4 regions of the Ruminococcus sp. Marseille-P328 genome follow, and region 3 is predicted to be linked to each of the others. Evidence: riboswitches for the same ligand, from Rfam matches in the RefSeq annotation. Region 3 holds a riboswitch; each other region holds the start of a gene.
The links. Region 3 has a riboswitch for cyclic di-GMP ahead of ACESTK_RS05445 (ATP-binding protein). Riboswitches for the same ligand answer to the same signal wherever they lie in the genome.
Positions count from the first base shown of each region.

Region 1: it holds a riboswitch for cyclic di-GMP, as region 3 does, so the genes downstream of both, ACESTK_RS16270 (hypothetical protein) here and ACESTK_RS05445 (ATP-binding protein) in region 3, are expected to answer to the same signal.
Region 2: it holds a riboswitch for cyclic di-GMP, as region 3 does, so the genes downstream of both, ACESTK_RS01555 (response regulator) here and ACESTK_RS05445 (ATP-binding protein) in region 3, are expected to answer to the same signal.
Region 4: it holds a riboswitch for cyclic di-GMP, as region 3 does, so the genes downstream of both, ACESTK_RS17100 (leucine-rich repeat protein) here and ACESTK_RS05445 (ATP-binding protein) in region 3, are expected to answer to the same signal.

Region 1 covers NZ_CAXUBQ010000025.1:42,467-45,684, forward strand. Annotated here, with positions in the region: gene rho (transcription termination factor Rho) at 1-167, opposite strand, end outside; gene ACESTK_RS16270 (hypothetical protein) at 601-1,617, opposite strand; cyclic di-GMP riboswitch class I at 1,788-1,871, opposite strand; gene ACESTK_RS16275 (LacI family DNA-binding transcriptional regulator) at 2,060-3,091, opposite strand; gene ACESTK_RS16280 (MBL fold metallo-hydrolase) at 3,185-3,218, opposite strand, start outside.
Region 2 covers NZ_CAXUBQ010000001.1:334,495-337,712, forward strand. Annotated here, with positions in the region: gene ACESTK_RS01555 (response regulator) at 1-2,041, opposite strand, end outside; cyclic di-GMP riboswitch class I at 2,205-2,280, opposite strand; gene ACESTK_RS01560 (helix-turn-helix domain-containing protein) at 2,414-2,863, opposite strand; gene ACESTK_RS01565 (alpha/beta hydrolase) at 2,866-3,218, opposite strand, start outside.
Region 3 covers NZ_CAXUBQ010000005.1:120,204-123,421, forward strand. Annotated here, with positions in the region: gene ACESTK_RS05440 (response regulator) at 1-1,493, shown strand, start outside; cyclic di-GMP riboswitch class I at 1,645-1,720, shown strand; gene ACESTK_RS05445 (ATP-binding protein) at 1,921-3,218, shown strand, end outside.
Region 4 covers NZ_CAXUBQ010000028.1:19,102-22,319, forward strand. Annotated here, with positions in the region: gene ACESTK_RS17100 (leucine-rich repeat protein) at 1-1,199, opposite strand, end outside; cyclic di-GMP riboswitch class I at 1,270-1,345, opposite strand; gene ACESTK_RS17105 (hypothetical protein) at 1,530-2,228, shown strand; gene ACESTK_RS17110 (hypothetical protein) at 3,095-3,218, opposite strand, start outside.

The sequences.
Region 1 (3,218 bases), on a different contig from region 3:
GTTCCGGAAATAGTCTGCTCATTTTCTGCAGTCTGTTCTTTCCTGTCCTCTTCCAGCATACGTTCAATTAATTCAGGCTTTCTCATAGTAGAAATGCCCTTCAGTCCTCTGGCTTTTGCCAAGTCTTTCAGCGTAGCCAGGGATAATGATTCATACTTTTCTTTCATCAATCATCTACCTCTTCGACTAATACAATTCTAAAACACATTTCAATTTTGATTTAACGGGATACAAATGTCTGATTAGACAGAAGCTATATACTGAATTATAAAAACATCCTTCAAAAAACTTATTAAAGTTTATTTTAACACATTTCAGGCGCCGTGTCTACATCCATTCCAAATATATCTATCCCTGCCTGCAAGAAAGTGATAACCTTTGTTTTGTATTATACACACCTAAGGTTTTTCATTGCAAGAATTTTCTGTCGACGCATATCCCGACTCTTCGACATATATAAGAGTCCTGTTCTCCCGGTGACCCAAAGATAAGTACCAGCTGTCACTTACCTTTTTATAAAATACCGGTTTCCCACGCCTGTGCTATTCACAATAAAACACCCGGAGATATTTCTCCGGGTGCCGGTCATCTTTAAAATTATTAATTCCAGAACGCTCCGTAAATCTTCTGGATCTTAGCGACCTGTGCGTCTGTAATCTGATTCAGTGCATTCTGAACAGCTGCATAAGTCTGTGGTCTGCTACTCTTCAGGGAAGCATTGTTCAGGATGTAATCCTTAACAGATTCTGCAAAATATTCGGAAGCATTCTGTGTTACATAGGCTTTATTAAAAGCTGTAACATTTGCCTTCTCAGCTGCAAAAATGCTCTGGAAGCTTGCTGTCTTATCTGCATTTCCTGCGATAAATGCAAGGAAATGACCCAGCTCATGATAAACAGAATCATCAATCTGCTTCATTGTAATAGATCTTGATCTTGCATCAAAATATCCTGAATAGTTGACGGATGGATCAACAACAAGCTTAAATCCCAGCTGCTGATATGCTGCAATTACACGATTGTCCATCTTGCCTGCAACACTTGCTACATTTTCCTCGTGTTTGCTCTGGTTCTGTGAAGAGTTTGCTGCTGCAGTTACCTGGGCAGCAGAAGTACCAGAAGAAGTAGTGCTTACAGCGGTCTCATTGTTAATTGATACCTGCTGTGTAGTTGTTGTCTGAACAGTTGTTGTGATCTTGGATGTAACAACTTTCTTTTTGGATTTCTTGGTGTATTTCGCTGTTGCTTTGGTAACAACGGTTGTCTTGGTATCTACTGTTGTATTACCGGATTTATTTGTTTTATTGGTTACTTTTGTTTTGGTTTTCAGTTTCTTGGTATAGCTCTTCTTGGAAGCCTTTTTTAATTTAACAGTCTTCCTAGTTGTCTTGGTACTGGAGGTAGTCTTCACAGTAGTCTTCGGCTGGGAAGCCAGTGGAGTTTCATCTTCTATGATGGAAGTCTCCATGATCGGATCTGTGTAACTGGGGAATTCAGGTGTTTCTCCTACTCCTGAGAATAATGAAACGCCGCCGATCACTGCTGCCAATGCTATAGCAGCACAACTGGAAACAACTTTTTTATTTGCGAGCCACTCTGCTAATTTCTTTCCTTTCATAAATAACACACCTTTCTTGAACCATAATGTAACTGACTTGCCGCTATCCGGAAACTATCAGTCCCATCAGTTTGTGGAAATAAAAAAACCGTTTATCAGATTAAATAAACGGTCGCCACAAATAGAAGAACCACGTCTCCTGTCATATTACATTACCTAATCAATATCAATGCGGCAACCGGCTGTCATAGTCCTGAGACCTTAGACCCTTGGCTTTGCGTCCCTGTCTTTCAACAGGTTTGCCTTTTATTCATTTCTTATAATAGAGCAAGTCCTCACTTTTGTCAACGGATTTTCTTTGTTAAAATTCACAAAAATCCGTCTAAAAAATACAAAAATGAAAAAATCTGTAAAACTATCTGAGCTGACCGTAACAACTGATAATCATTCTCAAATAATTTCACAGATTTCTTTTCGCTGTCTGGGTAGTAACATACACCCCTCACAGTTTACGTGTAGATTCCCGTTCTATGAGTCTTCCGGCCAGCATTTGCCGTTTAACCACCTTTTTCCGGTCAATCATGTCAAACAAAGTACGAATACTCTGCTGTGCAGTTTCCACTCTGGGATATTCCAAAGTAGTAATAGATGGATGATAATATTCTGCAATATCCTGTCCATCAGCCCCTGCCACGCAATAATCCTCCGGTACTCTTTTACCGCTGTCAATAATTGCTTTGCAGGCTCCTACAGCCAAAGTATCTGAAATAGCATAAATACAGGAAAAATCTACTCCTGATTCCAAAAGCTCACGGGTACTGTTATAACCATTCTCAATAGTATAAATTCTATTCCCCGGCTTTAAACGGACTATAAGCTTCTCATCGTACTCCAGTCCATTTTTCTCCAATGCCCTTTTATAGCCATTCAGATGGCACCTTCCCAGACCTTCATCTCCGGAAGTAATGAACGCAACTCTTTTATGTCCACAGCTGCACAGATAATCAACCATATTCTGGCTCTCGATCTCTGTATCAATTGTTACAAGAGCGCTTCGAGTATAAGATCCAGTATCCTCCGGAATTGTTTTTCCGGAACTGGCGATCACATACGGAACCCTCACCATTCTCAGCTTTGACTCATCATAATCATACATACCACCAAGAAATATGATTCCCTTGACCTTTTTCTCTTTTTCCAGTTGAAGCGCAAGCTCAACTTCATCTTCATCATCTGCTACATTCTGCAATACCAGGCAGTATTTTCTTTCACGAACCTTTTTCTCCAACACATGCAGCATAACACCCCAGAATGGGTTGCTGATTTCTTTTACCATAACTGCGATCGTATTTGAATCAGCTCGTTTCAGGTTTCTGGCACTGTTATTCGGTACATAATTATACTCTTTGATAATATCCAGAATCTTCTGTTTCGTTTCAGGATTAATGTCCGGGTGATTGTTAATAGCCCTGGACACCGTGCTGACTCCTACGCCACACAGTTTCGCAACCTCTTTAATTGTTATCTGCTCCATAACTGCCCTCCTCATGCAACAATGTGTTCATTATATATGTACTGGCATATCATGGCAAATGATTTTCAATAAAATTTGTAAAAAAATTATTTATCAGCAAATATGCTTGTCGTTATAGGCGATATTT
Region 2 (3,218 bases), on a different contig from region 3:
CATGTTCTCCTATAACATGAAGTCCTTTTTCTTCTGCCTGAAAAGATAGTGACTCCGTGATTTCCTGACATACCTGATCCAGATTGATGGATTCATCACCAAAAACCACTGTATCTGATTCTAACTTTGCCATATCTAAAACATCATTTATCAATGATAGTAGCAGTTTCGATGACTCATGTATTTTATTCATGCAATCCTTTGCCCGCTCAGCATCATTTCCGCTTTTCTCAAGAATCGTAAGCATACCAATAATACCATTGATCGGTGTTCTGATATCATGAGACATGTTATTTAAAAAGGAAGTCTTAGCCTTATTGGCACTCTGTGCTTCTACAAGTGCATTTTGTAATTCCTGCTGTTTTTCTTCAAGCTCCTGATTCAGCTTCAATGCCTGCTCAGCAGACTTCTTGGATTTTTCTTCCGCACGTTTTGATTTTTTCAAAGAATCAAGAATTATACACAGAACAACGAAAAAAGAAATTCCAGCGATAAGTGAAACTGTCAGTAAATTGTCCTGAATAAAATCCTTCGCTGTAACTTTTCGTAAGGAAGCATTATACGAAACTACTGCACCTGAAAATTGAGTTGTAGGCATAGATGTCAGTGTTTTATTCAGAATGGACAAAAGAACCGGTTCTCCCTGCAGAATAGCAAATGGAACATCAGCTTCTTTTGTCAGGAAAACACTATGAAGCTTATTATTTTTCAAATAGTCTGAAACAGTACCTGAATTGCTTACAATACAATCCGTCTCCCCTTTCTGCATTGCTTTTACTGCTGCATCTGATGTTTCATATTCCACAACCTTCCATTGCGGATAATTGTATGAAAGATATGCTTTCAATGCAAAATCATCTTTTTCAACGGCAACTATATTCTCTTTATTTTCATCAAAAGAATCCTTTGCCGTAATTGCTGCCATATTGAGAGTCAACAGCGTATCCGACAAAGCAAATCCATTTGTTTCTGCAAAGTATGGATTCTGGTTTGCATGAAAAATCAGGTCTATTTTTCCATCCTGCAATGCCTGAAGCAGTTCACTTCTTGTCTCATATCCATTTAATTCAAATTCCAGAGTCTGACCTTGCAGACAATTTTCTGCAAGATCCACATAATCTGTAATAACACCTGTCAGTTTACCTGTTGATGGATCTACACTGCTGATACCTCCATCCTGATTCAGATACCCTATCCGGATTGCACCATGCTGCCCGATCCACTCACTTTCTTCTTTTGAAAGAAACGAGCTGCTCTGTGCAGAAAGATAACGCCTGTAGAGATCATCTGTGTAAAATGGGTTGTCATCCTTGATTCTGCGCATAGCACTATCCAGTGCTTCTTTGATATCCGGACGTTCTGGATTTATAGCGAAATAGATTTCTGTCTCTCCAATACTTGTAAGCGGTGAAATATCCGATTCTTCCCAACGGGATTCTTCTACCGAAACGAAGCAGTCAATTTCATGTTTCGACAGTTTGTCCATAACTTCTGCGGTATTAGAAACATTGACATGCTGCATATGCAGACCATACTTTAACTCCCATTCGTTAAGCACATCCTCCGTTATATTATCTTTAAACACACCAATATTTTTTCCCTCAAAAGAATCCAGATTTCCTGCTGTAAGATCCATATTGGATGCATCCGTATAGATGTAATATTTCTCTTCCCCCATAGGCATATCGGAAAAAAGCATATTTTCAGCACGTTCGTCTGTATAGGAAATGTCACCAAGAATATCAATCTCTCCATTTTCCAACTGTGTAAAGCAGTTTTTCCAATCACTTGTTATGTATTTATATGTCCATCCTGCATAACCTGCAATATCTTGAAGATACTCATAACCATAGCCGCTTCTTTCTCCCTTTTCATTGACGGTATTATAAGTTTCTTCAAAAGATCCTACCCGGATAACATTGTCAGAGTTTTCTTTGGCAAATGTAGGAACGGATAAAACAATAAAACATATAATTGTGCAAAATATAATGTAACAAAATTTGAAATTCATTATATTCTGTACTAATTTGCACTTCTTCATCTTTCTCCCCTCCTCTAGGCTACAGTTGCTTGCTTCCAGATTTTAATTTTACATTCATTAATTGTCAATAACCTCCCCGCTATTTTTCCAAACAGCTTCTGTATTACTTATTCAAGTGCTCTACCATAAAAAAGCACTGCCAAACAGACAGTGCAACCTCATTTCATGCAACTGGCTGCCATTTTACAGGCCCTATAGCTTTGCGTCCCAGACTTTCATCTGGTTTGCCGATTTCCTTATTATAGCTTTAATACTTATGCAAAAAAACTGATTTCATTATACTTTAATGCTCTAGTATACACAAGAAAACATTACCGTTTTAACGACAAAAATAAAAAAAGAACAGCCGATACATATACTCGAACTATTCTTCTACTTCCGAAGACCACGCAGCATTGACATCACTGTTTCCTGCTCATTTGTACTCAGATTATTCCATATCCTTAAAACTTCTTTCTGTTTTTCTGTCAGATTCTCTGAATTACCTTCCTGAAAAAACTGTGATAATGTCACGCCCAAAGCTGTACATATTTTTTCAAGTGTGATCAGCGACGGCAGGTTTTCCTGCGCCATGATTCTTCCCAGTGATGACTGGGAAATTCCAAATACACATAAGCATGATACAATAGAGGCATGCTGAAGGAGGATCTCATATGGCAAAGCAAGCTGTACAATTTCTTCTTTTGTATGATATTTGTTATTCAACTCCATCGTTATTTTTAATGCCCTTTGAGACAGCTCATGCATGATCAGATGGTCTTCACTTCCACCGTCTACAGTATATCCGTGATTCATATTACTCAAATATTCTTCAAATGTCATGATTAACCAACCCCATTTTCTTTAAAAAATTTCTGGATTTTATCAAATGGGATTACATCCAGATTATCATAAAGATCTGTATGAACAGCCCCTGGAATTGTCAGCAACTCTTTATTGGATGTGTACTTGCTGTCCTTGATCATATTTTCATAAGCATCTTTTCCAAAATAATAACTGTGCGCTTTTTCTCCATGAACGATAAGGACTGCACTTCTGATTTCATTACAATACTTTAATATTGGCTGATTCATAAATGACATACATCCAATACTGTTCCAGCCCCCATTGGAATTCAGGCTCCTTTTATGATAACATCTGCCTTTATAATACTCACTATAATCTTTTACGAAGAGAG
Region 3 (3,218 bases):
ATGCGATCATCGGCTTTACCACACTGGCTGTAAGCAATATTGATGATAAAAACAAGGTTCGGGATTATCTGGGAAAGATCCTTTCCTCCAGTAACCATCTGCTTTCCCTGATCAATGATATCCTGGATATGAGCCGGATTGAGAGCGGAAAGATCCATCTGGAAGAAACGGAGGTCAGTCTGTCGGATGTGCTTCATGATCTGAAGACGATCATCAGCGGGCAGATCCATGCGAAACAGCTGGAGCTTTATATGGATGCCATGGATGTGACAAATGAGGATGTCTATTGTGATAAGACACGACTGAATCAGGTGCTGCTGAATCTTTTGTCCAATGCGATCAAGTTTACTCCTGCTGGCGGAACCGTTTCTGTCCGGCTGAAACAGTATCCGGGTCTCCAAAGAGGCAGTGAACTGTACGAGATCCGGGTGAAGGATAACGGAATCGGTATGAGTCAGGAATTTGTACAGAAGATCTTTTCTCCTTTTGAGAGGGAGCGGACTTCCACTGTAAGCAGGACTCAGGGTACAGGACTTGGTATGGCCATCACCAAGAATATTGTGGATATGATGGGCGGCACCATTGAGGTCCGGACAGAGCAGGGGAAAGGTACCGAATTTATCGTCCGACTGCCATTCCGGACTCAGCCTGAGCACCAACGTATAGAGAAGATCATAGAGCTGGAAGGTCTTAAGGCTCTGGTTGTAGATGACGATTTTAATACCTGTGACAGCGTGACAAAAATACTTGTGAGGGTTGGAATGCGTTCGGAATGGACACTTTCCGGTAAGGAGGCTGTTCTGCGTGCACGACAGTCTATGGAGCTTGGGGATGCCTTCCATGCTTATATCATCGACTGGCGACTGCCGGATATGAATGGTATTGAGGTCACCAGACAGATCCGCAGTCTTGGTGACGATACACCGATCATTATTCTGACTGCTTATGACTGGTCAGACATCGAAGTGGAAGCCAGGGCTGCAGGAGTAACTGCATTCTGTGCGAAACCTCTGTTTATGTCCGATATCAGAGATACCCTGATGACTGCCATTGGCCAGAATCAGGCTGAGCAGGAGAAGCCTGTTCTTCCGGCGGCATGCTCAGATTTCAGAGGCAGATGTATACTGCTTGTGGAAGACAATGAGCTGAACAGTGAAATTGCGGTGGAGATCCTTAATGAATATGGCTTCCTGGTGGATACTGCAGAAAATGGGGCAGAGGCAGTAGAGAAGGTCAAGAGGTCGAAACCGGGCGGTTATGATTTGGTGCTGATGGATGTGCAGATGCCGGTAATGAACGGATATGAGGCCACGAAGCAGATCCGTGCCCTTAGGGATCCGGCACTGGCAGGAATCACCATCCTTGCCATGACGGCCAATGCTTTTGACGAGGACAGAAAGAAAGCGTTGGAATGCGGTATGAATGGATTCTTATCCAAGCCAATCGTTATAGAGGAATTGATCAGTACATTACAAAATAATCTGACAGATTAGTAATAAAAACCTGCTAAGAAGTTCGGTTAACAACTTTTTAGCAGGTTTTCAAATTATTTTTAAGCGTTAAAGCGGTGAGGTTTTTCTTGTGTAAAGTGGAGCAAGGGAGTATAATAAAATCAGTTTTTTTGTATAATTTTAAATGCTCTAATATGGAAATCGGCAAAACAGATGAAAGTCTGCGACGCAAAGCTACAGGGCCTGTAAAATGGCAGCCAGTTGCATGAAATGAGATGCGCTGCCTGTTTGGCAGCGTTTTTATCACCCGGGGCATTGCAGAGATGATGGAAATTACACAGCAGCAGTACACAGCAACAGGGATGAATGCACATATTGCAAAACCGATTGATATAAAAACAATACTTGCTGTTTTTGACCTGGTGTTTGGAACATCATAAAACACAAACGGATGAAGGAAATAAAAAATATGGATAAAAGTAGAAAAAAATCAGCCGTACTATTTGCATGTATATTTGTGGTCCTGGGAATGTGGATGATGTTATCGGTACACTGCCAGGCTGCTGAAACGAATAATGATGAAAAACAGCCACAGACCATCCGTGTCGGCTCATTTGAGGATACCTTTAATTATGTCGATAAAAACGGTGTCAGACGAGGTTATGGCTACGAGCTCATGCAGGCTCTGGCAGGTTATACCGGATGGAAATTTGAGTATGTGAAATGTGACTGGTCCAACTGTTTTGATAAGCTTGAAAATGGTGAGATTGATATCATGGGCGATATTTCTTACACCGATGAACGTGCACAGAAGATGCTTTTCCCGGATGAACCCATGGGTGAGGAAAAATATATCCTTTATGCTGATTTATCGGATACGGATATTGGGACGTCTGATTTCAAGTCTATGGATGGGAAACGTGTAGGTGTGCTCATGGGGACTGAGCCTGAAATCATGCTGACAGAATGGGAAAATAAGAATGGCATACATACAAAACATGTAAATGTGAATAGTGATGATGATGTCGAAAAGAAATTAGCGAATCATGAAATCGATTGTTTTGTATCTCTGGAGGAATCCATCTGGTCTGAACAGGGAATATCATCCGTTACCACGATTGGTAAATCCGGCATATATTTTGTAATAAATAAAGAGCGCAGCGATATCAAGACAGAGTTGGACTGGGCTATGCGTCAGCTGGATCAGGATAGTCCTTTTTTCAAGGCGGATCTGTATAAAAAGTATTTTACGCTTGATTATTGTCAAAGTCTTACAGGCGGAGAAAAGTCCTGGTTGGAAGAACATGATGGGATCCGGATCGGATTTCTGAGTAATGATGCGGCAGTATTTTCCCTGGACGAAGAGACTGGAAAATTTACCGGTATGCTGGCAGAATATTTCTCTTATGCCAAAGACTGTCTGGGAAATCAGATACTGGAATTTAATATACAGGAATATGATGAATATGATGAAATGCTTCAGGCTTTACAAGAACGAGAGATTGACATGATTTTTTATGCTGGCAGGAATCCATATTTTGCAGAAAAAAACGGATATACACTTACAAACACAGCCTGGACCTACAGCCTGATGGCGGTAACAGATGAGGAAAAATTTGATGAGAATAAGGTGTATACTGTAGCTGTGCCCAGGGAAAAATATGCCTTAAAACAGCATATTGCATTCAGTTATCCCCAATGGAAGCTTATAGATTGTGATTCGCTTGACGATGCAGCAGATATGGTCATTCATGAAAAAGCAGACTG
Region 4 (3,218 bases), on a different contig from region 3:
GTTTTTTCTCCATTCTCCGTACAAGTAGGTTCTTTGGTTATCGTTCCTTCATCCCACATATGACCTAATGCTGGAACACTTTTCTGCTCTAGTATCACTTCTCCACATATCGAGCAATGACTTCCTTCTGTTTTACCTGGCTGTACACATGTTGCTTCTACAGCTGGATTTATTGCAACTGTATGACCTGTTGCAGGTATCTCCTTGATTAAAGCATCTCCACAGAATTTACAAGTTTCAGTTTTTTCTCCTGCTTGAGTACATGTTGCAGCCTTAGTAATTTGTTCTTCATATACATGAGTATGATTTGGATCATAATTATAATATACTTTGGCTTTACATAATTCTGTTTCGATAACACCTATTGCATCCCACTCTTCACTTGTGCCAGTATATTTTACCACCTTTAATCCGCATCCAAGAAATGCAATATTACTAATATATTTAACGTTTTTAGGAATAGTAATATCATTCATATTTAAACAGCCACAAAATACACCATCTTCTATTCTAGTAACATTTTCTGGTACTATTATGTTGGTTAAATTTTTACAATCAATAAATGCATATGGTCCAATTTTAACAACACTTTCTGGTATTACAACATTTTCCAATTTATTACAAGTGTCAAACGCATTTCCACCAATACTTGTTATACCCTCTGGAATTACAATATTTGTCAAATTAGTGCACTTTTCAAATGCACACTCCCCAATTGTTGTTACTCCACTATTTATAATAATGTTAATTATATTTTTTGATTTCCATGGTGCATATTTATTTATATAATAATCATACATCTTACCAGTACCACTAATGGTCAATGTATATCCATTAGTCCCATCTCCGGTAATTGTATAAGTCAGATCATCTCCGCATTTTCCAGTCTCAACAACACCTTCGGCATCAGCAAATACCTGAGTTTCTGGATCAGTTTCATCTTCTAACTCTTCTTCGGCTACAAAATCTTCACTCTCACCATCTGAAAATCCAGTGAAATCCTCTGAGCCTTGATCTATTTCCGGTACAGATTCTCTCACATCTTCAACAGATTCTTCAGTTACATCTTCTGTAATCTCTTCACCATCAGAGAATCCATCTTCCAAGGCAACATCTTCTGCAGCGAACACATTACCAGGCATTCCCGAAAATGCTATTGCAGATGATAACAATACTGCTAAAATCCTTTTCTTCCTCATATCTCTTTTCCTCCTTAAAATAAAAGCACTACTTACCAGAATATATTTCAGACAAGCAATGCTCTTTTCACGTTGCAACTGGCTACCATTTTACAGGCCCTATAGCTTTGCGCCGTAGCCTTTCGACTACTTTGCCTGATATTCGGTTTTTGCTTGATTTATATAAGCAAAATTATACGCTTATGGTATGGGAAAGTCAACAAATACATGGTACAGTTTGGTCTTATATTGGATGTTTTTCATAAATTTTTATGGTATTTTAAGGATAGTGGTGCTATACTTGAGGAAAATAGATTGTGGTAACGTTATTAATGAAAAGGAGCATCTTATATGGGCGAAATAACAATCTCCAAAATATTTGAGCAAAATATAAATGGCGAAACCAAACGCTTTTTTCGAGAATATCGTATTACCTGCGAGCAGCTTACAGAAAGTACAAGATTTTGTCATAAATACAATCAAAATTGTTTTGTGTGTTCTTTAAAATTTGAACAGTTCCCAAAAAAGGGTGAAAATATTGCCTACTGCGAAGGCTCCAACACTACACTTGTATCTAAAGCAAAAGAAAATAAACCAATAACAATTATTAAGCGTAAAAAGAAATGTCCAAATGTCGAACACCTAAAAAAAATTGATCCAACGAAACCCATAGTACAACTTGAAACGGCCAAAAAGTTAGCTCGTATTAAGCCTTCAGCTATTACGCATAAAAGCTCTAATATTTTTGAACGTCACCCGAATGCTAAAATTGTGCCAAACGTTGCCCCTAAACCAAATTTGTCTCCAAGCAAAAAAAGGCACAAAAAGAAGAATAACAGCGTAAGCAACAATACATCTTCACCGGTTGGAAGAACATTAACAACTTCTCCTAAATATGCTTTTACCAAAATGAAAATCCATCGATCCAGAAAAAAAAATAGATATACTATATCTCCTCAAAAATATAGCACTTGCTGGAGATGCGGTGCCCCTTGTTATGGTGGAACACATTACTGTTTTGAACATCTGAAAGAAAACAACGAATATTAATACCTGTTATAAAAATACATAATGGAGGTTCCAACCGTGAAAAGCAATTCCGTTTACCAAAAGAAGAAGCCTCGCATGTATGATGGTAGGAAAAGTGTTTTGCATGTGCCTGATAGTGGATGCAACTTCTATAAAACACGAAAAACTGGAAGACTGGGATCAACTGTGAAAATTATATAGTAGATAAAAAATCTTGCAAACTTGACAGCAAAATATGTATAGATTCTTCTCGTTGTCCATTTTACAAAAGAAAGAAGCCAACAAAGAAATAATTACTGCAATTCCTAATGTTGATACTCTGCCTGGATCAAGCTTCCCAGGAATATTATATATCAGCCACACAGAGCCACGATAAATCAAAGGCGATACAGTATAAAAATCGCCCCTTTCAAATCCTTATATTTACTGGCTTCTCAGAGAGTCAAAATAAAGTCGAACCGTATCGAAAAAAGTCAATGTTTATAAGGGTTTACGGACTATGAGACATGAAATTTTGTGCAATTTTTGTTATTTATTTAACAATCTAATTTTGCACAAGCCCTTTAAAAATAAGGATTTATACGATACCATGGTCGATACCTTGAAACACTTGCAAGTACATGCAATCCCTTATAAATACTGCTATCGCAACGCTTCAAAATGTGATTATATTGTTATTTTTTTAACAATATATATTTAAAGGTGGAGGGGGTACTTTTTACTAGCCATAAAAACACTACCACTGCTCCCCCAGGGGGTACTTATAAACTCTGGAATTTTTACATGCCCCGGTCAAATACATGTCGGTATATACCGCAGAAATTATTTTCCAATCTGGCAGTAGGGCAAAAAAGAGAGACCATTTCTGATCCCTCTTCCACCAGCTCTTATGAATAAAATGTTAATGATACAACTTTTCCATTTGTTACTTTAAGAATCACCATAAGACCATTTAATTTCTTACAGCATTTCAAAGCTTCATATTTTTTTGCAGGTATTCTGCCGTATTCG